3 regions of the Cytobacillus sp. SAFR-174 genome follow, and region 1 is predicted to be linked to each of the others. Evidence: riboswitches for the same ligand, from Rfam matches in the RefSeq annotation. Region 1 holds a riboswitch; each other region holds the start of a gene.
What was found. A riboswitch is a leader RNA that binds a small molecule or an ion and turns the genes downstream of it on or off. The one in region 1 is predicted to bind cobalamin.
Positions count from the first base shown of each region.

Region 2: it holds a riboswitch for cobalamin, as region 1 does, so the genes downstream of both, ACTHRG_RS10900 (ribonucleoside-diphosphate reductase subunit alpha) here and cobJ (precorrin-3B C(17)-methyltransferase) in region 1, are expected to answer to the same signal.
Region 3: it holds a riboswitch for cobalamin, as region 1 does, so the genes downstream of both, ACTHRG_RS18360 (helical backbone metal receptor) here and cobJ (precorrin-3B C(17)-methyltransferase) in region 1, are expected to answer to the same signal.

Region 1 covers NZ_JBQCMZ010000021.1:55,962-59,242, reverse strand. Annotated here, with positions in the region: gene cobK (precorrin-6A reductase) at 1-82, opposite strand, end outside; gene cobJ (precorrin-3B C(17)-methyltransferase) at 92-1,714, opposite strand; cobalamin riboswitch at 1,948-2,124, opposite strand; gene ACTHRG_RS18900 (hypothetical protein) at 2,176-2,457, opposite strand; gene ACTHRG_RS18895 (GerAB/ArcD/ProY family transporter) at 2,826-3,281, shown strand, end outside.
Region 2 covers NZ_JBQCMZ010000008.1:156,984-160,264, forward strand. Annotated here, with positions in the region: gene ACTHRG_RS10900 (ribonucleoside-diphosphate reductase subunit alpha) at 1-1,323, opposite strand, end outside; cobalamin riboswitch at 1,458-1,651, opposite strand; gene ACTHRG_RS10905 (hypothetical protein) at 1,773-1,901, opposite strand; gene ACTHRG_RS10910 (heavy metal translocating P-type ATPase) at 1,921-3,281, opposite strand, start outside.
Region 3 covers NZ_JBQCMZ010000020.1:36,477-39,757, forward strand. Annotated here, with positions in the region: gene ACTHRG_RS18355 (FecCD family ABC transporter permease) at 1-1,045, opposite strand, end outside; gene ACTHRG_RS18360 (helical backbone metal receptor) at 1,011-1,970, opposite strand; cobalamin riboswitch at 2,137-2,341, opposite strand; gene ACTHRG_RS18365 (hypothetical protein) at 2,423-3,199, opposite strand.

The DNA.
Region 1 (3,281 bases):
TTGCCAATAAGGGATAACCTTGATTTTTCAATTGAATGGCTAATGCTCTCGCATCACTTGTGCCTGCTAAAAATAAAATCATGAGATCCTCCTAATCCCCGCATGGTGCCGGCTCTACTTCGATCTTGGAGCTCATATCCTGATAGGTAAAATACTGAATTTTTTTCACGCGCTTAAAATATTTAAAAAGCCGTTCATTCGGATGCGCATTTTCTTTGTATTCTTCGATAATCTCCTTTAATAACGGCACCAGCTGTTCAGGCTCAATTCCCTCTGCCACCGGCTGGGCAGCATGGGCTGTACGGCCAACCGGCTTTGCCCCGATAAATAAATCAAACTTCTTCTTGCGGTAAACAATGCCGATATCATCAAATACCGCCCGATAACAGGCCATACCGCAGCCATTAAAGCCAATATGCAGTTCCTTTGGTAGCTTTAAGCCGCCAAGTTCAGCTGCAATTTCCTCTGCATATGGAATGGATTCTGCCTTCTCCCCGTAGCAAAAATCGCAGGCTTTTACATTTAGAACATCACCTACCGGCATGACTGTCAGATCATGCTGTTCGAGTTTTTCCACAATTGACTGTGGCCGTCCGGTTGGAATCTTGATTAAGAATCGGTGATCCGGTGTATATTCCATGGTGCCTTTCTCGCCAACAGCTTCTGCCAGTACACGCATTTGGTCAGCTGTAACAAATTTATTGGCTACACCAGGCGAAACCGCAAATTCAAAAATATCTTCGATTGGCTGCTGCACCAAATGTGTTTGGTCAATCTCCGATTTCGTCACCATTGATAAAGCCTTTAAAGCCATATTCAGTGAACTGGATTCTTGTTTTTTGCTTTCAATTTGCTCGTAGCCGGGCACTGCTTCCCCGGTTTCCTGATTTAATGCCCATGGCTCCGCTTCCTTTTTTAAACGCTGATGCGGCTTTAAGCTTTGCTTCTCTTCCCCAAGCGTATACTTGCGCTGGTAGCCTCTCGGCGTAATGATTTTATTGTCATAAAAGAAAGTGGAGGAATTCCCGATCACAACTGTTGTCAGCATGCCTATATCGTGATCAAGCATTTCCGCCAGTGTCGTCAGAATGACATTCTGATTTTCACGGTAAGCACTTTTCACAAGCCCCACTGGTGTATCAGGAGAACGATATTTTAATAGAATCCTTTGTGCCTCGACAATCTGCCGTGTCCGCCGGCCGCTTTTCGGGTTATATAATGCAATGACAAAATCTGCCATTCCGGCTGCTTCAATGCGCTTTTCGATTACCGTCCAGGGTGTTAAATGGTCACTCAGACTGATGGTGCAGGAGTCATGCATGACAGGTGCACCCAGTAAGCTCGCACATGAATTAATCGCAGAGATGCCAGGAACAATTTCCACTTCGATTCCTTCTTCTTCTTTCCAGCCCAATTCGATCAGCACTTCATACACTAGGCCGGCCATGCCGTAAACGCCCGAGTCACCGCTCGAAATCACAGAAACAATTTGGCCGGCTTCCGCTCTTTTCACTGCATCCTGCGCACGGGATACCTCTTCAGTCATCCCTGTGCTGACAATCGAACTTGCTGTTACGTATGTCTCGATCAGATCTACGTAAGTTTTATAGCCAATAATGCAATCACTCTGCTGCAGCGCATCCACAGCCCGCTTGGTTATATGCTCACGATCGCCCGGACCAAAGCCGACAACAAAGATTTTTCCCTTTTTCATAGGCTTACCTCCAATTAAGAAATGCACATGCGCCATGTCTGCTGCCGTACTGCTCGAGCAGGCGGCCTGCGCCATCTAATTCTCAAAGTTCAATGCTTCTTGCAAAATAAAAAATGCCTGCACTCCTTTTCAAAGGAATACAGGCATATGAAATGACAGTATAAAAATAAGCATACTGAAACCCAAAAACAATTGATCATAATTGTCCCGCCTATACTTCTCCCTCCGAAAAGCAAGTGTCGTTTAAATAAGCAGGTTTCCTGACTTAAGCTTCTTCTTACTCTTACACCTTCCCGATTTCTCAGTGGCTTTGTAATTTCATCAGCTCTTACAGTAGCGGGGGCTGCACCAGACTTTCACTGGTTTCCCTTTTACCTCACAAAGTGAGCACTTATTTAAATTGATATATTAATTTTTTACTAATATAACATATAATGACCAATTTTGACATATTATTTTTTTCATAATTTTTTTAATGCTGTGTTAGTAGCTTTGGCATTATAAAATTCATGCCGTTTATACCGGACCATAGAAACCATTCCAAGAATCGGTCCAATCGCTAAAGAGGCAAAGACCCATTCCCAGCCAACTAACCTCTGAATAATAGGAATAAGGTTTATAGAAAATATAGTGATCAGGAAACCAAAACACATTTGAAAAGTCAGGGCTGTTCCTACATACTCAACTTCAGAAACTTCTGAAACTGCAGAAGAAAACTGGGCAGAATCTGCGATGACAGACATTCCCCAAATGATAGAAAGGAAACTTTGTGGATGTTGTAACTATGTACCGCCACACTTTTTATTGCCTTCCATTCATAAGTTTTCCAGCACCGGTAATATTAAGAGTAATGCAGAAAATAATGGTGATTTACTTATGACTAAACAGGATTAAGGATGAAGTCCAGCATGAGGTATGGGAAAAATCTTTTTATTCCAATAAATTTTTAATATAGTCAAAAAACAAATGTACGCTTTGGTCTTACTTTAATAAACAGCCTACCCCCTTTAGCAAAAAAAGAACACAAGATAAAAAGTTGATGAATAACGCCGGAGTGGGAACTCAGTTTTACCACAGCCAGATACCAAATCATGAAACGGAGGTGAACCAAATAAAGGAGCAGCCAATACCAGACAGATTGAAGATATCCCCATTTTTAGTATTTTATTTAATTATGTCCATGCAAATTGGCATTGGGGTTCTTAGCTATCAGAGAGATATCGCAAAGGATGCAGGCTATGATGCCTGGATCTCCATCCTGTTTGCCGGGGGTTGCATACATGTCATCCTTTGGATGAACTATAAAATTGCCGAAACGGTTGATGGTGATTTTGTGACAGCCCATAAGTACCTTCTGGGCAATTTTATCGGCAAAGCAATCAGTTCCATTTTCATAGGTTACTTTTTTTTGTATGTCTTAGCCATAGCACGAACATTTATCGAAATCATTCAAGTGTGGATGTTTCCGGATCTTAGCACTTTCTGGTTCTCCTTTGGATTCATGATACTTTGTACTTATATCATTTTTGGAGGGTTCAGAACCGTAGTCGGTATAGCCTTTTTCGGT
Region 2 (3,281 bases), on a different contig from region 1:
ACTTTGGTTTTGTACGATCTCAGTGCAAAGGTTGGTACAATAAATCATCCCGCTGTGAGAATTGGCATTTTTCCGATTAACCTCATCCCGGTAGAACATGAATGGTGTCCCGGTTTCAAGCTGACTTCTCATGATGGATTTCATGATCTCGATAGCAGGAACTTTTTCCCTTGATAGATTCGGGTTATCTATGCATTCTTTATATTTCTGGCGGAATGACCCTTCGCCTTCTCCTTCATCATAAAAATCCTCCAGGGAAAAGCCCATGATTGTACGGACTTCATGGGGATCAAATAAATACCAATACCCTCGGCTTTCCACTTTTTCCATAAACAAATCAGGAATGCAGACACCTGTGAATAAATCATGTGTTCGCTGCCTTTCATCTCCATTATTAAGCTTTGCATCAAGAAACGGGAAGATATCTTTATGCCAGACATCCAGATAGACGCTTATAGCACCCTGCCTTTGTCCAAGCTGGTCGACACTGACCGCTGTGTTATTCAGCTGCTTCATCCAGGGAATCACCCCTGAAGATGCCCCCTTAAATCCTTTAATATCACTGCCTCTGCTGCGGATTTTCCCCAAATATACTCCGATTCCTCCGCCATTTTTAGACAGTGATGCAATATCGGTATTACTGTCATAAATGGAATCAAGACTGTCATCAACGGTCTCAATGAAACAGCTTGAAAGCTGTCCCCAGTTCTTCCCTGCATTAGCGAGTGTTGGAGTGGCAACAGTCATATACAACCCGCTCATTGCCCAGTATGCTTCTTTAACAAGCTCAAGACGCTTTTCCTTCGGCTCCTTTTTCATCAGCACCATGCTGATGATCATGAACCGCTCCTGTGGAAGCTCATAGAGGTTTTTCTGTTTGTCCCTGGCAAGATACCGATCTGCCAGCATTTTCAGCCCCAGGTATGTAAATAAACGGTCATTTTCTTTCCTAATAAAATAGGACAGCTCATTTATCTCCTCCTCTGAATACACATCTAATAAATCTTGTTCATAAATTCCCAAAGCGGTCAGACGTTCAATTAGCGTATAAAAATGTGTGTAACAATCATCCGGCCCGCATTCTCTGTTTTTTCCGGACTCATTATAGAGCTTTTTAAGAAGCAGACGTGAAGCGGCATACGTCCAATCTGGCTCTTCAATGCTGATAAATGATAAACAATCCAGTATAAGCTGGTCATACATGACCTCCGCTCCCAGCTGACTCATTTCTTCTTTCCTTTTTAATAGCTGCCCAATGTCGAGCTGTGGAAATTCTGTCTTAAGTTCTTCTAAAATTTTTATCGGCTGTATGGTTTGGACCATCTTACTTCCTCCTAAAGGCAAAATAAAAATCCGCCCGGAAAATGAGCGGATCAAACGATAGTATAATAGCAGGAAGCAGATGAACAGACGGCCATTACGCGATCGTTTCATCATCTCAATCCCCGAAGATAAGAAACTTTCGATCGCCCTGGCAGGTCTCCTGGCTTGTGCTTCACTCTACTAAAAGCCCTTCCCATACTAGCGCCATGAAGCGTTTTGTACAGTGGCATGCTTTTTTCGTCTGCACTTACAGTTGCGGGGACAGCTTCGGTTTTTCACCGAATTCCCTATTAAGTCCATATAGGACACCAATCACGATCTATATGTAGTTTTCACTTTAGAACATCCATACTATATATTGTAGAGAATTCTATCATATCGAGAAATAAATTACAATTATTAATCTGCCAAAAATGGGCAGAGGGGGATTCCCTCTGCCCGGTCATTTGTTATTCATGATTTTCGATTTCAATATCATGAGGTATCGGCTCTGGCTTAGCCCAGAAAGAATCATATGCCGCATAACCAGCCATTACAAGCACCAGATAAGCAATCGCTGCACCTGCCCATTTCTTCATTTAAATTTGCCCCTTTCAATTAAACGTTTTTTTCACTTACTTTTACTCTTTGTAATCTAAGTGCGTTTAAAACGACAGATACGGAGCTGAAAGCCATTGCTGCGCCGGCAAGCCAGGGAGCAAGGAACCCTAAGGCAGCTACTGGGATGCCAAGTGTATTGTATGCAAATGCCCAGAAAAGATTTTGTTTGATATTCCTTATGGTTTTTTTACTCATTAGAATGGCGTCTGCGATACTATTTAAATCCCCTCTCATTAGAGTAATATCTGCTGCTTCCATCGCAACATCTGTACCGGTTCCAATCGCCATTCCTATATCAGCAACAGCAAGTGCAGGGGCATCATTTATCCCATCGCCGACCATGGCGACTTTTTTTCCCTGGTTTTGAAGTTTTTTTACTTCTTCTGCCTTGCCTTCAGGCAGAACCTCTGCAATTGCAGAGTCTATCCCCACTTCCTCAGCTATTGCCTGAGCCGTACGTTTGTTATCTCCCGTTATCATAATGACTTCAATCCCCAATTGCTTTAAGCGATTGATTGCATTTCTGGATGTTTCTTTTATTGTATCAGCCACTGCAACGATACCTGCATATTTGCCATCGACTGCAACTAGCATTGCCGTTTTTCCATTTTCCTCAAGTATCTCCATTTCCTGCTTGGCTGAATGGACATTTATATCGTATGTTTCCATTAATCTTCTTGTACCGATTAGAAGGTTTTTGCCTTCCACTTTTGCTTTAATCCCAAAGCCGGGAATAGCTTCAAATTCCTGTGGATTAAAAAGATTGATTCCTTTATCCTTTATCCCTTTTACAATTGCTTCGGCCAATGGATGCTCAGACTGTTTCTCAGCAGATCCTACAAGCTGGAGAAATGCCCTTTCTTCAACATTACCTTCCGTAATCACATCCGTTAAAACCGGTTTGCCATGTGTTACGGTTCCGGTTTTATCAAGAACGACTGTAGTGATTTCATGTGTAAGCTCCAGGTGCTCCCCGCCTTTAAAAAGAACCCCATATTCCGCTGCCCGGCCTGAACCAGCCATTATAGAAGTTGGCGTAGCCAGACCCAGGGCACATGGACATGCAATCACCAGGACGGCAATCAACTTTTCTAGTGCTTCTGCAAAATTACCGGGACTTACCCATATATACCATACCAGGAATGTAACCACTGCTATGCTCACAACAATCGGAACGAATATCCCGGAGATTTTGTCTGCCATTCGCTGTATGGGCGCTTTGGAGCCTTGCGCTTCTTCAACTACTTTAATAATCTGTGACAGTGCTGTATCTTTGCCAACTTTAGTGGCTTTAATTTTCAGGAAGCCATTTTTATTAATGGTGGAGCCGATGACTGTGTCGCCTGCTGTTTTATCAA
Region 3 (3,281 bases), on a different contig from region 1:
TATTCCTTCTTTTCATTAAAATAACCCCAAAAGCAGGTGCACCGATTAAGGCTGTAATCACACCGATCGGAAGCTCGGCAGGGGCAATGATCGTCCGTGAAACCAGATCGGCAATAATAAGGAAACCTGCTCCCACCAGAATGGATAGCGGCAGCAAATGCCTATGATCCGGTCCCCATAACATCCTGGCCAGATGGGGAATCACAAGTCCGACAAACCCGATCGTTCCAGACACAGCAACAGCCGCACCCGTTAAGATGGAGCCTGCTATCAGGACCATCATCTTTCTCTTCTGAACGTCCACCCCGATATGCCGGGCCTTTTCCTCTCCGAAGCTCATAGCATTAAGCTCTTTGCTGTTTACTAACAGAAGAACCGCACCTATCACAAAGAAGGGAAGGATAATGTTAATATACGCCCAGCCTCTCATCGACACACTTCCAAGAAGCCAGCCGATGATCTGTCTTAGCTCTTCACCAGTCAGAGCAATCATCAGAGAAATTAGAGCGCCAAGAAAAGAACTGAAGATAATGCCCGTTAAAATAATCGTTTCCACTTTCATGGATCTTTCAATATTTCTCGCAAAAAGCAAGACAGCAAAAATGGTTAAAAAGGAAAATAAGATGCTGAATAAAGGCAGCGTAAACATTCCTGCAAAGGGAATGGATAAGCCAAAGAACAAGGTTAAAACTGCACCGAGTGAAGCCCCGGAAGAAACTCCAATGGTATATGGATCTGCCAGCGGGTTTCTTAATAAACCTTGAAAGGCGGCTCCCGCAATGGCAAGAGACGCCCCAACCAAGCCTGCCAGCAATACGCGCGGAAGCCTGATGTCCATAATGATATTTGCATGCATGCTATCTGTGTTTTCCAATGAAACAAAGGGAAAAATCTCAGCGCTTATTACTCTGATGATCGTCATGGGATGAATGGACACTGTTCCAATTGAAATCCCCATCAGCATGGCACAAAGCAGGAAAGCTGCTGCTGTTACATAAGCCAGTAATTTATTATTTAAATACGTCCGGATATACTGCTTTTGCAAGTTCTTCGACTCCTTCAATAATACGAGGGCCAGAGCGGGTTACCATATCGGAATCAACATCGGCAACCTGCTTATTTTTCACTGCGGTAATATCCTGCCAGCCATCCCGGCTTAAGACATTGCCGACAGCATCTTCAGTGTAATAGCCATGAGTTGTGATGATCACGTCCGGATTTCGTTCGATAATCGCTTCCGGATCCATCTTCGGCCATCCTTCTTCCGAAATAATATTTTCCGCGTTGATGGCACTCAGCATTTCGTCCATAAATGTCTCAGTGCCTGCTGCATAGATTTCTGGAGCAGGTGAAACTTCAACCATTACCGATTTGCGGTCCTCTTCTTTTATCCCATTCGCTTTTGTTTTGATTTCCTCAAGCTGGCTCTTCATGTCTGACACAAGTGTTTCTGCTTTTTCTTTCTCTCCCGCTGCCGTTCCAATCATTTCAATGGATTCAAAAACCTGATCAAAGCTCTTCGCGTCATTGACAACAAGGACGGTCACACCCGCATCCTTTAATTGCTGAAGACCTGCTTCCGAACTTTGTGCGCTTGAAGCATGGGCAAGAACAAGGTCGGGGTTTAAAGAGATCACTTTCTCTACATTAAATTCCAAGCCTCCAACCTTTTCCTTTTCTGCGGCTTCTGGCGGGTAGTTATCAAAGTCGGAGACCCCAACCACTTCTTCTCCCAGCCCCAACTCGAATGCTATTTCAGTGTTACTTGGAATCACGGAAACGATTCTTTCAGGCTTGGCTTCAATGACCACTTCATTATCCAGCGCGTCATTTATCGTTACAGGAAATGCAGCATTCTGCCCTTCCTCAACCTTTTTCTCTTCTTTTGGCTGTTCAGCACTCCCGCCGCAGCCTGCAAGCAATCCTGCAGCAAACAGCATAGTTAATAAAAATGCATAAAACTTTCTCATTCTCAGCAATCCTCCTAGAACTTTCGACAGAATTCGAGTGGTGCCTGTCACCACCGTTTTAAAATAAAAAAACATCCCCTCGAACGGCAAGGAGATGTTGGTATGGTCATTTAAAAAATGCAGAATAGATGGCCGGACCAAACACCTCCCTATCCTCGTAGGTTTATGGGTGCTTAAGAATCAGGCAGGTCTCCTGGCTCATGGTCAATGCGTTCTGCTCCTTCCCATACTTGGGTGTACAGTGGATTTGCAGACAGCTACCATTTACAGTGGCGGGACCGCGCTGGAATTTCACCAGCTTCCCTATTAAGTCTTCAAAAGCGCTTGCTTTAAAGCCCTTTTGAGAAGACACCTGTTCTATTGCGGTTATAAAATTTTCTATTTCCGATTATACACCATCCCGCAGAAAAAGTAATAGAAATTTGCTGAATGTTGTAAAAAAGTTCAGAATTCTAACGCGAGTATATTTTCCATTCCCTTGTCTTCTTATCGAACACAATCTTCGCCTCACATGGCTCTTTCACTATGGCTTCATACTCATCATACATATCATCCATATTCGCAAAATCACCAATAATCCAAATAGGAATCTCAATCCTGACCCGATTCTGTTCAATATCCTTAATGGAAAGGACCGCTCCTTCTTTCATAAGGGGCTTTAATGAAAGCAGGACATCTCTGGTGATTGGAGGATACGTCTTTTTCTTTTTAATGCCAAGGAGCGTTTTTTCTACCTTCATCTGTTCCATTTTCCCGGGGATCACTTCTCCAAGCATACGGTAAAAATCGTTCAGATCGCGGTAATATGTGCGGTTAAACCAGCCATCATCATGAGCAAGGTACACATACCGGTTGCTCAGATAATTGTAAAAAGGCAGCTTAAGATGTTCTTTGACATGGCCGAGATAAAGAAGTTCCGCAATGGTCTGGCCGGGAAGCTCATTCACCGCTTCCTCTTCCTCGAAGTCGATCCAGCAAAAATCGCCATAGCCGTATACATCATCCCCAACCAGCCTGCCCAGCTTGTCCCTTGATACATAATCGAACATCGTGTGAGTATTAAAGTCCCCATGTTCAAAACGATGCTTTAACAGCAGCAGATTATTAATAGAATCTGAAAGAGTCTGGGCAAACTCTGCAAACTCAATTCCATAAGTCATCACATACTGATCCTGTTCATTAAGGTGGATGTAGATGAGATCACGAATAGTTTGATTCCTTCTTTTCAATGACGAAACCCCCGAACCGTAGCCTAATTGATAAAAGACAGCTTCTTATGAAACTGTCTGCCAAACTTCCAGTATTTTATCC